4 regions of the Robertmurraya sp. FSL R5-0851 genome follow, and region 4 is predicted to be linked to each of the others. Evidence: predicted binding sites of a transcription regulator. Region 4 holds the regulator's gene; each other region holds the start of a gene.
The links. Region 4 encodes Rex, which represses fermentation and respiration genes when NADH is low (regulators of the CRP and FNR family bind a similar motif). Its sites were predicted from a motif close to TTGTGAAATATTTCACAA; they were not measured.
Positions count from the first base shown of each region.

Region 1: a site for Rex is predicted at 1,458-1,475, ahead of MKX65_RS13975 (formate/nitrite transporter family protein). Genes of this name have one in related genera too.
Region 2: a site for Rex is predicted at 2,823-2,840, ahead of MKX65_RS23275 (AtpZ/AtpI family protein). Genes of this name have one in related genera too.
Region 3: a site for Rex is predicted at 2,406-2,423, ahead of MKX65_RS15290 (cytochrome c oxidase subunit 2A). Genes of this name have one in related genera too.

Region 1 covers NZ_JBBOOE010000001.1:2,726,552-2,730,767, reverse strand. Annotated here, with positions in the region: gene MKX65_RS13985 (aldehyde dehydrogenase family protein) at 1-265, opposite strand, end outside; gene MKX65_RS13980 (helix-turn-helix domain-containing protein) at 443-1,144, opposite strand; gene MKX65_RS13975 (formate/nitrite transporter family protein) at 1,501-2,349, shown strand; gene MKX65_RS13970 (YjcZ family sporulation protein) at 2,494-2,601, shown strand; gene MKX65_RS13965 (YjcZ family sporulation protein) at 2,634-2,747, shown strand; gene MKX65_RS13960 (cold-inducible protein YdjO-related protein) at 2,883-3,071, shown strand; gene MKX65_RS13955 (transcriptional regulator SplA domain-containing protein) at 3,102-3,353, opposite strand; gene pepF (oligoendopeptidase F) at 4,184-4,216, opposite strand, start outside.
Region 2 covers NZ_JBBOOE010000001.1:4,564,804-4,569,019, forward strand. Annotated here, with positions in the region: gene MKX65_RS23250 (F0F1 ATP synthase subunit delta) at 1-391, opposite strand, end outside; gene MKX65_RS23255 (F0F1 ATP synthase subunit B) at 388-909, opposite strand; gene atpE (F0F1 ATP synthase subunit C) at 1,041-1,253, opposite strand; gene atpB (F0F1 ATP synthase subunit A) at 1,325-2,035, opposite strand; gene MKX65_RS23270 (ATP synthase subunit I) at 2,057-2,431, opposite strand; gene MKX65_RS23275 (AtpZ/AtpI family protein) at 2,431-2,658, opposite strand; gene MKX65_RS23280 (S8 family serine peptidase) at 2,937-4,216, opposite strand, start outside.
Region 3 covers NZ_JBBOOE010000001.1:2,970,726-2,974,941, forward strand. Annotated here, with positions in the region: gene MKX65_RS15270 (type III polyketide synthase) at 1-66, opposite strand, end outside; gene MKX65_RS15275 (chemotaxis protein CheX) at 368-823, shown strand; gene MKX65_RS15280 (SDR family NAD(P)-dependent oxidoreductase) at 849-1,622, opposite strand; gene MKX65_RS15285 (methionine aminopeptidase) at 2,078-2,293, shown strand; gene MKX65_RS15290 (cytochrome c oxidase subunit 2A) at 2,608-2,757, shown strand; gene MKX65_RS15295 (cytochrome c oxidase subunit II) at 2,783-3,259, shown strand; gene MKX65_RS15300 (cbb3-type cytochrome c oxidase subunit I) at 3,259-4,216, shown strand, end outside.
Region 4 covers NZ_JBBOOE010000001.1:264,785-269,000, reverse strand. Annotated here, with positions in the region: gene groL (chaperonin GroEL) at 1-107, opposite strand, end outside; gene groES (co-chaperone GroES) at 182-466, opposite strand; gene MKX65_RS01500 (CPBP family glutamic-type intramembrane protease) at 769-1,506, shown strand; gene MKX65_RS01495 (YdiK family protein) at 1,503-1,715, shown strand; gene MKX65_RS01490 (redox-sensing transcriptional repressor Rex) at 1,743-2,402, opposite strand; gene moaC (cyclic pyranopterin monophosphate synthase MoaC) at 2,430-2,924, opposite strand; gene MKX65_RS01480 (ABC-F family ATP-binding cassette domain-containing protein) at 3,064-4,216, shown strand, end outside.

The sequences.
Region 1 (4,216 bases), 2.5 Mb from region 4:
TATACATTAATCTACTTCTTTGGGCGCTACCCATTTTTGACCAAGGACCTTCATCGAAAGCTTTTCTAGCAGCCTTCACAGCGAGGTCTACATCTACTTCGTTGGCCTCAAAAACAGTTGCTAGCACTTCGCCAGTAGCTGGGTTATAGGTTTCGAAAGTCTTTTGAGCTTTACTTTCGACGAATTCTCCATTAATAAAAAGCTTCTTTTTACCAGATAGGAATTTCTCTACTTTTTCATGCAATTGAACAGTTAATTGACTCATTGTTTCCCTCCCGCTATTAAATGGTTTAGAATTTCCAAACTATGACAACGCTTACATGGTTAATACTATCATTTTATAAAACTATTTTTCAATCATAAATATAGTAAATATTCCGATAGTGTTTGACACGATTTTTCGACAAAAAAATAAATAATCGCCTAAAATAGACGATTACGATTAGTCAATATTACAATATTCAATCGGACAGTTCTCACAATCTATTTCCTTTTTTAAATAACTTAGGTCATGGACAGTAATTATTTTTTTGTTAATAGAAATAATATGTTTCTTTCTTAATTCAGTCAGCATTCTACTAATACTTTCTCTTGCTGTGCCACAGAAATTCGCTAGATCTTGATTGGTTAATGGAACCGATATTTCAATTCCATTTTCTCTTAATACACCATAACTATTACATAACCTAATAATGGTTGAATAGAGTGCTCCTTTTTTTCCATTTAACACTAAATCACGAAACTTAGTAGTGGTTTTTCTTATATGATCATTCATCCATCGAAGGAATTCAATAGCTAACTGGCTATTTTTAAAAAAGGCATGTTCAAGTTCAGTAATATTGATGGCTGCAACTTCACCATTTTCTATTATTTTGGCATTAAATATATACCTTGGATCCACAGTAAATAAGGTTAGTTCTCCTACAATATCATAATGCTTACAAAGTCTTAAGCTCAGCTCATTGCCTTCAGCGTTCATTTTTGAAATTTGAACCTTACCTGATAAAATAATATACATTTCTCTTGCTTCTTGTCCTTCTTTAAACAGATAGCTTCCTTTTTTTATAGGTACAATTCGTTCAGCCGATTTTAATAATTCGCCAAGTTCGTAGGATAATTCTTCTTTATATTTTTGAATCACCATCGGTATCCTCCTTTAAGCGTTGGCCATATATTTTTATTTAAAAGAATGTTATGTAACTGGTCAATATAGTTTACTTAAAAATGAGTTAACGTTTTGTGACAGAAATCACATTTAACTTAATAATTTCTTATAATAGTGATATTTGTAACAGCAGTGAAAGGGGAGTTTTACATATTCAAATAGTGTAAACCCTAGCTTTCAATAGTTTAATGATGAAATACGGGTAATGTAACCGTTTCACAAATAGTCACGAAGCGTTCAATAGTTTTTCTATTAACAAAAGTGAGAATGAGGGGTAAAATGACAGTAAATATTGTGATTTTTTTCACATTTTGAAAAGAGAAAGGATCCTGAACATGTATAATGAGCTTACACCTATTGAGGAAGCGGCATTAAACGCTAAGAAAAAAAGAGATACGTGGATGTCATCTAAACTCCATTACTTTATTAAAGCAATGCTTGCTGGAGTCTATATTGGTTTCGGAATCATGGTATCGTATAAAACGGGAGAATTTTTCTTTGATGCCGGGTCTCCATCTGCGATGCTGTTGGTAGCGATTTTCTTTGGGACTGCTCTCGTAATGATTATTTACGGTGGGGCGGAGTTGTTTACTAGTAACGCAATGACAATGACCATCGGAACGTTAAGAAAGGAAACTACCTGGTATGAGACGTTGCAAATCTGGCTGGCTTGTTACTTTGGCAATTTAGCTGGAGCATTGTTTTTTTCTCTTCTGATTATGCTATCGGGCTTATTTTTATCACCAGACAAATCGGAACTTTTGATGGACGTTGCAAGTTATAAGATGCACGGACATACATTAGAAATCTTTTTTCGTGCCATCCTTTGTAACTGGCTGGTATGTTTAGCTATTTGGTTACCAATGCATGTAAAAGGTGACGTAGCAAAACTCCTATTAACCCTCTTACTTGTATTTGGTTTTGTTATCTCTGGCTATGAACACAGCATTGCAAATATGGCGCTATTTGGAATTGCTCTAATGGTTCCACATCCAGAAACGATTACCATTTGGTCAGCAATCCATAACATCATACCTGTAACCCTTGGAAATTTAATTGGAGGAAGTATTTTTGTCGGAGCTTTATATGTGTACCTAAATAAAAAGCCTGTTGTTAAAGAAAAGAAAGTACTAGAAAATGAAGTTTCTTTCTCCGTCTCAGAGAAGAGAGTAGCTAAATTGTAAGGATTTATCGGATGAAAAATCTCCTTGATATCGTTCAAGGAGGTTTTTTTTGATGATGAAGAGGTTACTAATTAGTGAAAATGCCCATACAGGACAACTTTGCCTCACATATACTGCCGATAGATGTCATGGGAGGTGGAAGTAATGAGCGCAGAAGCTGGATTCGGCTACGGCGGTGGATTTGCTTTGATCGTCGTTTTGTTCATCCTATTGATTATTGTGGGAGCAGCATATGTGGGATGGGGATATTAATTAGTTTTTAATAATAAAAGGGGTTGAAAGGTATGGGCTATAACTACGGATATGGTTATGGTGGATGTGGGTATGGATACGGAGGATTTGTGTTAATTGTCGTATTATTTATCTTATTAATCATTGTAGGCGCTTCGTGGTTATAAGAAGAAATAAACAACCTGCTTGAAGGGGCAGGTTGTTTATTTTTGGATACACAGGAAAAAATACTTTTAAAATATAATAATTTGTACATACTAAATAAAAAGAACGAAAGAATCTCTAGAATGGGGGCAATTGCTATGTTCTTTAACAGAAAAGCTCAAGAAGAAAAACCGGAAGATATTTTAATGGATATTGAAGTGTATACATGTGCTGATAACGATTGTATTGGTTGGATGAGAAAAGAGTTTGCAAGCTCCGATTTAAAATGTCCATTGTGTGGACACGACACAACAATGGAAGTTAGAGAGTTGCCTAAAATCAATTAGTGATTAGAAGCAAGGCGTTGCCTTGCTTCTTTAGTGTGTATCTGTATTGTAGTAGTGGTCATTAAATGCTTGTTCAGCAGCAGCTTCAGAAGCAAATAGGGCATCGTCATCTTCGATTACATGAAAGGTCTCATTTAAAAATAAAGCGACTCCACCGGGATTATGAGGATGTTGTACAATTTCAGCCGCTCTTATATTAGATACAGTCGGAGTATGTGGGTTATTATAAATCACGAACACCTCATCACCTACTTTGACCTCTTTTGGATTGACCATTTCCATCTCATCATTACCTCCTTTTAGTTAATGAACATATATATATCGTTCTCATCAAAATCAAGTGTTATTCTTCCAAAAGGGATGGGAACGTTCACATAACTATCACAGTTAGGGAGAGTATCGCTTTTTTCAGGTGATATAATAAGAGTGTAAAGAAAAACAAATAAAAAAAGAAAGGAGTTAACATTTTAGGAGACTCAACCATATAGTGTTCGTTCCGTAAGTAAGTATATGAGAACGAGTAAACTATAAAGTCCACGCATAATTTGTGAAGCGGTGAAAAGAGAGGAAAATGTAAAGTCCCTACAATTTAATCACTACTTATTTAGTAAAAAGTTTCTTAGTAGGTAGCAAAGACTTGATGCTGAAATTCTCATTTTAAGTATTGTAGCTATATTGTGTTATGAAAATATAGTTACGAGAAGATAAAAAGGGGGTAGAAGCCAACGCCTTGGGTTAAAAAGTAGACCAAAAACGGAAAATTTGGCCATGGAAATTACAACTTCCTTTATAGAATTCTAATAAAGCTTCCATTATGTGAATGAAAGATAAAATTAAAACTTAATAAGGCTGTTTGTTATTCGAAAGGAATACCTTCTCACTTCTCGTAGTAAGTGAGACCATCCAACGTAATCCTAAAACGGAACAAACACACATCAGCATAGTATTAAAAGAGCTTAACCTTGTTATTTGGAGTAGGAAAATAACTAAACCGGAAGCAAAGCTGATGAAAAATGGTTGGGTCCCCTAAGATGTTGACTTTCTCTCTAGTATAGCTAGAGAGTTTTTATTTAATCTAAAAAGCACAGATTACGTAATCTGTGCCCGTTTTATTATTGATAGCTTGCTTCTAGTTCATCAATTAA
Region 2 (4,216 bases), 4.3 Mb from region 4:
CAGCGAACGTAGCAGATAATGCTTGTTGCTCAGCTTCTGTTAGTGGACGAGTAGAATATACTTTCGCCTCAGCAATTCCTCTTTCATCATTTGCAAATTCAATAAAATAATCAGCTACTGCTTCAATGTAGTCTTCACGATGACGATCAATTAGGATCATTAACGTATTTAGAACGTACATGCTAGCACCAGAGAATGCCTGTTTAATAATCTCTTTTTTCTTCTCATTCGTAAGCTTAGGAGACTTTAAAACCACACCTAGGTCGCCGTTATTTTTTACTACATTTTTAACTACACGCATTTCATTTTCCATTTGGTCAAGAAGTTGATGCTCTTTTGCTAGTCGAAAAAGAGCTAACGCATAGCGCTTCGCTACAGTCGAGTTGCTCATCGCCCTTCTCCTGCCTCTTGGATATATTCATTGATTAGCTTCTCTTGATCTGCTGCTGATAGTTCTTTTTCAATCACTTTAGAAGCAATAAGTACAGATAATGAAGCTACTTGTTCACGAATAGCAGCAACTGCTTGCTCTTTTTGCTGTTCGATTTCAAGCTTAGCAGATTCTTTCAGACGGTCTGCTTCCGCACGCGCTAACGCAATAATTTCTTCACGCTGGACATCGCCTTGCTTTTTCGCATTTTCAATTAATCCTTGAGCTTCTGTACGAGCTTCTTTTAAAAGCGTACGTTGCTCTTCTAGTAATTGCTTTGCTTCACCGCGGCTTTGTTCAGCAGCATTAATTTCTCCAGCAATATGCTCTTCACGTTGTTTCATGATGCCCATTAACGGACCCCATGCAAACTTCTTAAGTAATGCTAACAAGATGATGAAAGTTACTAATTGGAATAGGATATCTCCACTATTAAACCCACCACCAGCTGCACCTAATACTAGACTGCTTGTTAACACCCTTGCTCACTCCCTTCAAGAGTCGTACACTTACAATTTATAACGTTTCAATTGTTAATAGATGAACATAAAGGAATGGCGAAGCTGCACGTAATATGTTCTTCGCCATTGTTTTGTTAAAAAACCGTATATTAGCCGCCGATAACCATGAACGCGATAACTACGCCGATGATCGGAACCGCTTCTACTAACGCTACCCCGATGAACATAGTTGTTTGAAGCATACCACGAGCTTCTGGTTGACGAGCGATACCCTCAACTGTTTTAGATACGATAAGACCGTTACCAATACCTGCACCTAGTGCGGCTAAACCGATTGCGATTGCTGCTGCTAAAAGACCCATTATAAAGTTCCTCCTTAAAATGTATAAACATGATTTTGTTATTTTTTGTTCATTAAATGAACGGGTATATATTAATGGTCATGACTCACTTTGTGTGCCAAGTAAACCATTGTTAACATGGTGAAGATAAACGCCTGAATCGCGCCGACAAAGATTGAGAACCCTTGCCAAGCAAGCATTGGAATGATCGCAGCGAGATGGCCGCCGACTCCAGTTGCTAGACTTCCTGCTAGTAACGTTAGAAGGATTTCCCCTGCATAAATGTTACCGTAAAGACGAAGCCCGAGTGTTAAGGTGTTTGCAAATTCTTCAATAAGTTTCAGCGGGAACAAGAACCACATTGGTCGAACAAAATCGCGACCGTATTCTTTTACTCCCTTCAGCTTTACACCATAATAGTGAGAAAGCCCAACGACCATCGTTGCTAAAGTCAGTGTGATCACTGGATCAGCTGTTGGTGATTTCCACCAAAGTGTATGGTCATACGTAATTCCAAATGGAAGTCCAAGCATATTACATACGAATATATACATAATCAATGTAATACCTAGAATGTGGAATCTTCCACCGTCTTTCCAATCCATCGTACTATTAATGATTCCTTTGACGAAATCCATTACCCATTCGAAGAAGTTTTGCATCCCCGTTGGTTTCATAGCCAATGAGCGAGTGGAAAGCACTGCGATGATAAAGACAATCGCACTAGCAATTGTTATCATCAATACATTTGATAAGTTAAAGGTTAGGCCCATAAAGTCATGTAAAGGAGCTTCATGATGCACAGTATTCACCTCTCTTCCCCGCTATTTATGTGAATGAAATGCTTGAAGAAAAAAATCTATCATAATAACCACATATGAGGTCATTAATCCAATAATTACGCTATAAAAATGGAGCTTGTCAGGATATTCAAGAGCGATCATCACCGCTAAAACAGCCGTAGCCATTCTTGAAAACATGCCGAGGGAACGGACCTTTTCGCCTTTTGCTATTGCATCGCCGAATTTAATAGTCCTTCTGGCCAATAACCACAAATTAAAAAGGCTTAAGCTCGTACCTAAAATAAGCCCTAAAAAAATAGTTTGATATGAGGTAAATCCCCACCCTAGCACGTATAAAGCTAGTAAGAAGAATATGTACTTTCGTTGCCGGATGTAGATCGATTGTATTTCGGGCATCACTTATTATCTCCTGAAAAGAAATGTTGAATTAGTCTGATCATGGCATATACGCCAGCTGCTAATCCGAGGAGTAGTCCGATGATTAAAAAAAGCGGCTCGGTGTCGAGTGTACGATCAAGCCATCTTCCGGCAAAAATGCCTATTAATACGGAGCCTACCAACTGCGAAAGAATCCCCGACATTAACGCCATTGCTTGATATGGACGACGGTTTTTTTGATTCATTTCAGGCACGTCCTTTTAAAGAGACTGGTAGATAGAAGATTGTTTTTCGCAATGGATTTTTCGGGGTTAGGAAAACTATATTTATACAGTACCCATGTTGAAAACCCTATCATTAATACCCTTTGTAAGCATACAATAGGCACTTGTCAATGTCAATTAGTTTGGAGTGAAAAAGTTCACAATTCAAACAATGGAAATTCTTGTTCACATTATGTTCAAAAAGTTTTTTATTTTCCTATTGCAAATGGAGGGAGCGTTGTTCTCTCTCCCTCTTTTCCTTACCGTTCTTTCACTTTCGAGACAGCAATCCCTGTTTCAACCATATCTTCTTTACCAGCTTTTTTCGCAAAAACCTTCGCTAAGTATAATCCATTTTCTGGTAACCACTCAACTGGAATGTCCATCTTTAGCATTCCTCTTGCGACATTCCGTTTCCAATCTAAAAATTTAACGAACCGATATGTGTCTGGATCAAAAAGAGCAATTCCAAATTCATCTGCTCCACCCGGTAAATACACTTCGTAATGATACACCCCATGTTTATCTCCAGGACCAAATTCAAACCCCATAATACGTGGGTAATCCGGTTCCTCTAAAACATACAGATAGGGTACACTTACTTTTTGGGATCCTGCCATGATGGTCAAATGGCCTTCATGTATTTTTTTATTTAGTTCACTTGGATCCACACTCATCGTTACTTCCACCGTTTTTTCTTTTCCCGCATCTACAGAAAAAGCAAGAGGCAGCTCAAACTGTATTCCGTCCCTTTGATGAGGAACTTCAAAACGATAGGTCATACGACGGTCGCTTACATTTTTAAATGTCAGCTGCTGGGTATGCTCATGCTGCCTTTCTACTAACTTAAATTTCCCAAATTGCAGGGAAGCAGGCTTTACGAGCGTACTTGTTTGGATCGCTTCAGGAATTCTTATTCTTCCAGCACCTTGCTCATATGTTTTATAAGGGACTTTTTTTCCATCAACGATCGGAATAGCCGTATTCATAAGCGCCGCCTTGATCTCTTCCGGTCCCCAATCTGGATGAGCTTGCTTGATTAGAGCTGCCGCTCCAGCCACATGCGGAGCGGCCATACTTGTTCCTTGAAGAGCTAAGTACCCCCCTGGTATCGTGCTCGTTATCGCTACTCCCGGAGCGACCACATCCGGCTTAATTTCCCACGTGGAGGTAACAGGTCCTCTCGAACTAAAACTAGCAAGCAAATCCTTTTCTTCTATTATATTTGTTGTTGCAAGGATTTTTTGGCTAGCCATTGATTTAACGATGCCTAAACCAAGTTCTCTAGACATGGTGGCAACCGGAATATCAATCGGACGATCGAGATTTCCAGCAAACTCACCATTCATATTATTAAAAATAATCACAGCGACGGCACCAGCTTCCTGTGCATACCATGCTTTTTCCGAAAAGGTTAGTTCCCCTCTTTGAATAAGAGCTATTTTTCCAGCAACATTGGCGAGATCTTCTTTTTTCCCAAGCTTTCCGTATGCCAGTTCATACGACCGATCAAGCTTCCAATCCATAGAGCCCTGCATCG
Region 3 (4,216 bases), 2.7 Mb from region 4:
CATCACTTCAGTTTGTGTTATTTCATATTGTGGGGGTGCTTCACCTACTGATAGAATTGCTGGCATTGCATTGCTCCTTCCATGATGACCAATACAAGGATATTTTTTCCAAAAACAGAAGATTTATTCATGAAAAAGACTCCCTACTTTAGTAAGTAGAGAGTCATCCATGTCTTGAAGGAGTTGCTGTGCCTCTTCATTATATGTTGATTTTCGTTACAAATCACTAGATAATTTTTACCATAGAAATGAACCAAAAGGACCATTCCATTCCCATTATTTTTTACTATTGAAAATGAGAAAACCATGTTATTTTTCACTAAATCTATGATAATATAATGATATTCGACTAGTTGGAGGAATATCAATGACTTTATCTAAGCAAGTGACAGATATTTTAAACGGGACTATTGATTCAGTTAAATCAGTTCTTCCATTTGACCTAGCCGTTGAAAAACCATCTCTATTTACACAGCCATTTACACAACATTCAATTGGTGTGCTAATTGGAATGACCGGAGATGTAAGAGGTCGAATTATTATTGATGGAAATGAACAGGTGTTTGGTAAGATTGGAGAAGGAATGTTCGGTATGGCTTTAGAAGGGGAAATGCTAGAGTCTTTCGCTGGAGAGTTAGGAAATATGATTGCAGGGAATTTATCTACAACGATTTCACAAAAAGGCCACGAAACGGATATTACTCCCCCCACGGTTTTGGTTGGAGAAACAAAGGTCTACGGATTTGATAAAGCATTCCGTTTACCGATCAATATTCAAGACTTAGGAACGATTGAACTTATTATTATGGTAGAAAATAAGTAGAGAGGGTTACCCTCTCTACCTTTTTTTAAAATCCGTGGATCGTCATCCCACCGTCAACAAATATGGTTTGACCACTGATATAATTTCCTGCTTCGGAAGCTAGCATGACAACAGGACCTACTAGTTCTGGTAATTCACCGACACGATTTAAAGGAGTGACGGCTAAAATATCTTTTACATACTCTTTGTTAGAAAGTAAGGTTTCTGTTAAAGGTGTTTTGAAATACCATGGGCCAATGCTATTTACATTAATATTATGAGGACCCCATTCTAATGCAAGCACTTTGGTCATTTGAATCATAGCCGCTTTTGTTGCCGCATAAACGACACCTGTCCGCAAAGCAACATGCCCGGCAACAGATGAGATCGATATGATTCTACCCGCCGTTCCGTGCTTCTGCATCACTTTACCAACTTGTTGAGACATCATAAAGGCTGACTTTAAATTGGTATCCATAATCGTCTGCCACTCTTCTTCCGTAACCTCTATTGCTTTAGAACGAATATTCATTCCTGCATTATTGATAAGAATATGTATTTCTCCCCACTCATCCTCCACGGTAGACACAGCCCTTGATATTTCCTCTGTTGAGGTGACATTCGCAGGTATAACGAGCACCCTTCTGCCAAGAGAATGAATAATTTCAGCCGTTTCCCTTAAATCTCCTTCGGTTCGGGAAAGTAGTGCAACATCTGCCCCTGCTTCCGCTAACCCAATGGCTAGTGCTTTTCCAATTCCCCTGCCGGCACCTGTAACTATCGCATGTTTGTTATCTAATCGAAATGATGGTAAGTACACAACGATCCCCCTTTTTCATTCATATATGAATCAACATATCAAACAGTAGTCAAAAAGAAAAGGAAAAAGGGTTTCTTTTTCCTGTCACCTTATTACTTCTTATCCTGTTGTCTTTGCACCTCTATATAAATCTCTTTGCACACCAGTTCACCGCACACCTGACATACTACCTTCCCATCGTAAAGAGTTCGGCAGTGTTCACAATAGTATTTCACCATATATTATCCCTCACTATTTCTTACTGACCAATATTACTATCAGTATATTTATTGCAAGTATAAGAGGTTCCTTCTAGCAGTCTAAAAGCTTGAGGAATAATAATAAATATGAAAAATCTCTGATGAACATAACCATATTCAAATACCAATTATTAACATCACCCTAACACCTCTACCTTAATAATATGTATAGAGGAAATCCCTTTAGCAATAATAGGAACTAGGTGGTGAATAATCTTGGGAATCCTTCAAGCCTTCTTCAATTGGCGAGAAGGAAAATATCAGGAGCATTTAGAAGCAATGTATGAGGATGATAAGTGCCCTCAATGTCATGGAAAAGGGTACCATGTGTATCCTCCTGTAGGAGAGTTTATCCCATATAATCATATTTTTGATTGCGCAGGCTGCGAAGGCTCAGGCTCTTATTCAAAGTGGGATAGCACAATCGTGTAACACACTCTAGGCTTCTAGGGTGTGTTTTATTGTGTAATAAATATCACTCACCTACAAATGCTTTTATGTCGACATTCGTAACCGTTATCATATATATTCAAATTTTATCTTTTTCACAAATTTTTCACATTTCAAGACAACTGTATGTGATTTAAATCACTGTCACGATAACTTTTCACTACTATCATAGTAAATACATAACAATTGAACAATTTGTGAAATCAATGAAAGCTAATGGAATTGAAACAATTGTCTTGTATTATGAAGTTGTAATCATTAATTTATTGTGAAACCTTGGAGAGGAAGTGAGGGTTATGGCGAAAATGGAACTCAATCGAAAAACAAAGACGGAAATTGAGGATAGCTCTTCTTTAAAGGGGACATTAGCTTCCGTTTTCCTATTAGGATTCTTTCTAATAGTGACATGGGTAAGCGTGTACTTCTTATTTTTAGACCGTTTTTAAAGAGAGAAAGGGGGATATATGTATTATGCATATGCATAAATTCGAAAAGATTTGGCTGATATTTGGGATTGGGACTCTTCTAGTTTTCCTAACCGTTTTAGGTGTTAGTGCCTTTTATCTCGGAAACCAACCACCCAGCTGTTTAGCCACAATCAATCCTGAAAAAGTTGATACAACTGCACCATTCAATGAGCCAGGCCTAAAAAAAGTTGAAGGCAAAGACTGGGACTATGAATTAGTATACGTAGCTCAAGCTTTTGCTTATACTCCTGGAGAAATTGAAGTTCCACTTGGAGCAAAAGTTAAGGTAATTGCAACAACAAAAGACGTCATTCACGGATTTCAAGTTGCTGGAACAAATATTAACATGATGTTAGAGCCTGGTTATATAAGCGAGTATGTCACAACCTTTGACAAAGTAGGAGAATACTTAATTTTATGTAATGAATATTGTGGTTCTGGACACCACATGATGACGTCTAAAATCAAGGTGGTGGAATAATGAATACATTAAATGTAAAAATCGATCCTCGTGATGGAAAATTAGTTATGGCTCATTTTTATGTAGCTTTCATCGCTTTAGCTGTCGGTGGGCTGGCAGGACTCCTTCAAACGTTAGTACGTTCTGGAAAATTTGTGTTACCTGCAGGAATTGGCTATTATCAAATCTTAACGGTTCACGGTGTCGTGCTCGGGCTTGTATTAACAACATTCTTCATTATGGGCTTTCAAATTGCTGCTACAAGTCGTACATCAGGTACATTATCCAATCTTCAAAGAAAATTAGGTTGGATTGGCTTTTGGTTAATGACTGCAGGTACGCTAATGACAGCCACAATGATATTACTAAATAAAGCTTCTGTATTATATACCTTTTATGCACCTTTACAAGCACATTTTATTTACTATCTTGGTCTAACACTTGTTGTGGTAGGTAGTTGGGTAGATGGAGCTGCTGTATTAGGTAAATATATTAGCTGGAGAAAGCAAAATCCTGGTCAGCCAAGCCCGTTAATTACGTTTATGGCGGTTGTCAATACGATGTTATGGATTGTCGCAACTATTGGTGTTGCTTCAACCGTACTATTCCAATTACTTCCATGGTCACTTGGAATTGTTGATCGAGTGGACGTTTTAGTTAGCCGTACACTGTTCTGGTATTTTGGACATCCACTTGTTTATTTTTGGTTATTACCTGCCTATATGGCATGGTATGTAGTCATTCCAAAAGTCATTGGTGCAAAAATCTTCTCTGATTCGCTTGCTCGTTTGTCCTTTATCCTATTTTTACTATTCTCTATCCCTGTTGGTTTTCACCATCAGTTAATGGAGCCAGGAATTGATCCTGCTTGGAAGTTCTTACAGGTTATCTTAACGTTTTTAGTTGTCATACCATCATTAATGACTGCTTTCTCCCTCTTTGCTACTTTCGAAAGCTATGGCCGCTCTAAAGGAGCTA
Region 4 (4,216 bases):
TTACGTCCTTTTGGTCCTAATGTTACTTTTACCGCATTTGCAAGTGCATCTACCCCACGAAGCATCGAGCGGCGTGCGTCTTCACTAAACTTAATTTCTTTAGCCATTGTAAAATACCCTCCTCGAGTTTTTTCAATCTATTCTGTCTTCGTTTAGTTTTTAAATAAGAAAATCTCTACTCTTATCCAAGAATAGCAAGAATATCGTTTTCACGTAGAATTAAGTACTCTTTTCCTTCGTACTTCACTTCTGTGCCAGCGTATTTTGAGAAGATAATGCGGTCGTCCACAGAAACTTCAAGAGCTACACGCTCACCGCTTTCAAGTACGCGGCCAGTGCCGACAGCAACTACTTTGCCTTCTTGAGGCTTCTCTTTAGCAGAGTCTGGTAGTACAATACCGCTTGCCGTTTTTTCTTCCGTTTCAACTAGCTCAATTACAATGCGATCACCTAGTGGCTTTAACAAGTGAAACAACCTCCTCAAATATATGAAAGATTTTTATTATTAGCACTCACTTAACTAGAGTGCTAACACAACTATTATATTAATGAATCTCTACCTTTTTTGCAAGCGAGAAACCGCTTTTTTTTATAAATTTTTTGTAAAAGTCCCCCCATAACTTGTTAATTGTACAACCTTACTAAGTATGTACTTTTCCACCTATTCTATCCATATAATGCTAAAATACGGACGATAATTCTTCTTATTTGATACAACCTGATGTTTACGAGTAGAATAACTATATTGGATGGAAAAGGAGACTTGTTTTGAAACGTGAATATTGGATTATATTAATTGCTTATATTGCTATGCAGCTTTCAAGCTTTATTGGTGTCCCTATCACCTCTCTGATACTAGAACTGATTGGTTTTGAAACCCATCACTCTCAAGGGTTCGCAGGGGTCACTTGGCTTGTCATAAGCTTTTCGCTCACACTTGTGATTGTCCTGATGTTGTTGCGTAATGAGATGGTAAACACAAATGAAGTAAGAAGCGGAGCCAGCTTAGGTCGATCGATCCTTTGGTCTATCACAGGTGTCTTTCTTGCCCTATTTGCCCAAGCCTTTGCTGCAAATATTGAACGTTTGATTGGTATTGATGTTGGTTCTGAAAATACGCAACAGATTCTACGCATCATTGAGTCCTTTCCTATTATGATTGTCGTGAGCTCAGTGATTGGTCCTATATTAGAAGAAATTGTTTTTCGTAAGATCATTTTTGGGGCTTTTTATAAGCGATTTAACTTTTTTCTATCAGCCTTGCTTAGCTCCGTTATTTTTTCTTTTGCCCATATGGAGCCGGAGCACACTCTACTTTATTCCGCAATGGGATTCACCTTTGCGTATTTGTATGTAAAAACCAATCGGATTCTCGTTCCGATCGTTGCTCACGTATCGATGAATACGTTCGTTGTTCTTGTGCAATCCGTATTTAAGGAAGACTTAGAAAAATTAATCAAACAAGCAGAACAAATGCAAAGCTTTATTGGAGGATTCTTCTTATGAGACAGTCACCTTTATTTTCAGGAATTATATACATCATCTTAGGTGCTCTGTTCACAGTGTTTGCCATACAGGACTTACAGCAAAATGGAGAGTGGGGCTTTTTCACCTACCTGCTTGTCTTGCTAGCGACCTTTGATATTGGTTCAGGCATTCGGATGATTCTTTTACATTTTAAAATTAAAGAGATCAAGAAAGAGCAAAAGAAATAGCCGCTCCACTAAGGGGCGGCTTACTGTTTATTCTTCTACCATTTCTTCATCCATTGAATAATGCTTTAAAAAGTACACCAGTGACTGTAACTCAATAGCCAGATCAATATGGTGAACCCTGATGGATGAGGGAACCGTTAATCGGGCCGGGGTAAAGTTTAAAATGCCTCTCACCGATCCTTGAACCATTCGATCGGTAATGGATTGTGCAACCGGTGCTGGAACCGTTAATATCGCGACCTGAATGTCTTCTTTTTCAATAACTTCTTCTAGATCATCCATATGGTAGACGGGCACTTCACCAATTTTTGTGCCTACCTTCTCTTCTATCACATCAAATGCAACCGCAATTTTGGTATTATTATTCTTTAAGAAGTTATAGTTTAAAAATGCTGTCCCAAGATTCCCGACCCCAATTAACGCAACCTTCGTTAATTCATCTTGGTCGAGTGTTTTACGGAAAAAGGATAATAAATAGTTTACATTGTAACCGTATCCCTTTTTACCTAAGGCTCCAAAGTATGAAAAATCTCTTCGGATTGTTGCAGAATCGACCTTCACCGCCTCACTTAGTTCAGCCGATGAAACGCGTTGCTTTCCTGATGAGTGTAAACTATTTAAAAAGCGATAATACAATGGTAGTCTTTTCGCCGTTGCTTGTGGGATTTTCATTGATTCATTACTCATCGTTCTTCCCCTACCTTCTACCTTTAACTAATATAGTCTCTCTTCTCTCTTAAAGTCACCGTTTTTACCACCTGTCTTTTCAACCAGGTATGTTTTCCCGATAACCATTCCTTTATCTACTGCTTTACACATATCATACACGGTAAGCGCGCAAACAGAAGCAGCTGTTAACGCTTCCATTTCTACACCTGTATTCCCTTTTGTCTTTACACTAGCAGAAATATGTAGAGTATGGCAATTGTTATCTGATTCCCAATCAAAAGAAATATCAACACCTGTGAGTGGAATAGGGTGACACATTGGAATAATATCCCATGTTTTTTTACTAGCCATAACAGCTGCAACCTGTGCGACTGCTAACACATCCCCCTTTTTCATTTGGTTATGTGTGATTCGATCATATATCTCTTGATTAACTGTGATACTAGAGTGGGCAATGGCCGTCCGTACCGTTTCGGGCTTATCACTCACATCTACCATTTTTGCTCTGCCTTCTTTATTAAAATGAGTGAACTCTGACATCTATTATACACCTCTTTCAAAATCATACACTATTTTCCTCATTTTGTGTGAAAACATTGTAACATAGTTCACAACTCATATCATTGCTCATCCGTATTGAATGCGATACACTAACCGTAGAAGTATAGAGGTGAAATCAATGATACTACTACAAGTAAACCAGCTTTCCAAGTCTTATGGGGCTGACCTTATTTTATCGAATATAAAACTAGAAGTTCAAACAAGAGACCGTATTGCCTTAGTAGGTAGAAACGGGGCCGGGAAATCTACATTACTCAAGATTATTGCCGGTCACCTTTCCTATGAATCAGGTGATTTAATCAAGCCCAAACATGTAACGATCGGGTACTTGGCTCAGAACACAGGTCTTGTTTCCGGATTATCCATTTGGGAAGAAATGCTTACCGTGTTTGAACATGTCATGAAACAAGAGCGGGAACTTCGTAAGCTTGAGGAAAAAATGGCTGATCCTACCGTATTTGAAGATGCTACTTTGTACGAGCGAACAATCAAGGAATATGACCATCTCCAAAATGAGTTTAAGGAGAATGGGGGCTACCAGTACGAGTCAGATATACGTTCTGTCCTACATGGCTTGAACTTCCACTCATTCGATTACTCTACGAAAATTGATAGCTTAAGTGGTGGCCAGAAAACTCGTTTAGCTCTTGCGAAGTTGTTATTAACCAAGCCTGATATTCTTATCTTGGACGAACCTACCAACCATTTAGATATCGATACGTTGTCTTGGCTAGAGCAATATCTTACTGGCTACTCAGGTGCCATCTTAATCGTATCCCACGATCGCTACTTTTTAGACAAAGTGGTCAATCAAGTGTACGAAATTTCTAGGAATCAAATCAGCAAATTCTCAGGAAACTACAGCTCTTATCTTGAACAAAAAGCCGAAAACTACGAGCGTGATCTCAAACAATACGAGAAACAACAAGATGAAATAGCCAAACTACAGGACTTTATTCAAAAAAATCTTGCTCGTGCATCGACCACCAAGCGAGCCCAAAGTAGAAGGAAGACGCTTGAGAGAATGCAAGTTATGGACAAACCTCTTGGAGATGAAAAGTCCGCCTCCTTCGGTTTTGATATTGAAAAGCAAAGTGGCAATGAAGTGTTAAATGTCCACTCCCTAGCAGTTGGTTATCATGATGAACGAATAGCTGAGGAACTTTCCCTCCGAATTACTAGAGGAGATTCCGTTGCCTTAGTTGGACCAAATGGGATTGGAAAATCAACCTTACTCAAAACCATCCAAGGTACGTTACAACCGTTAGAAG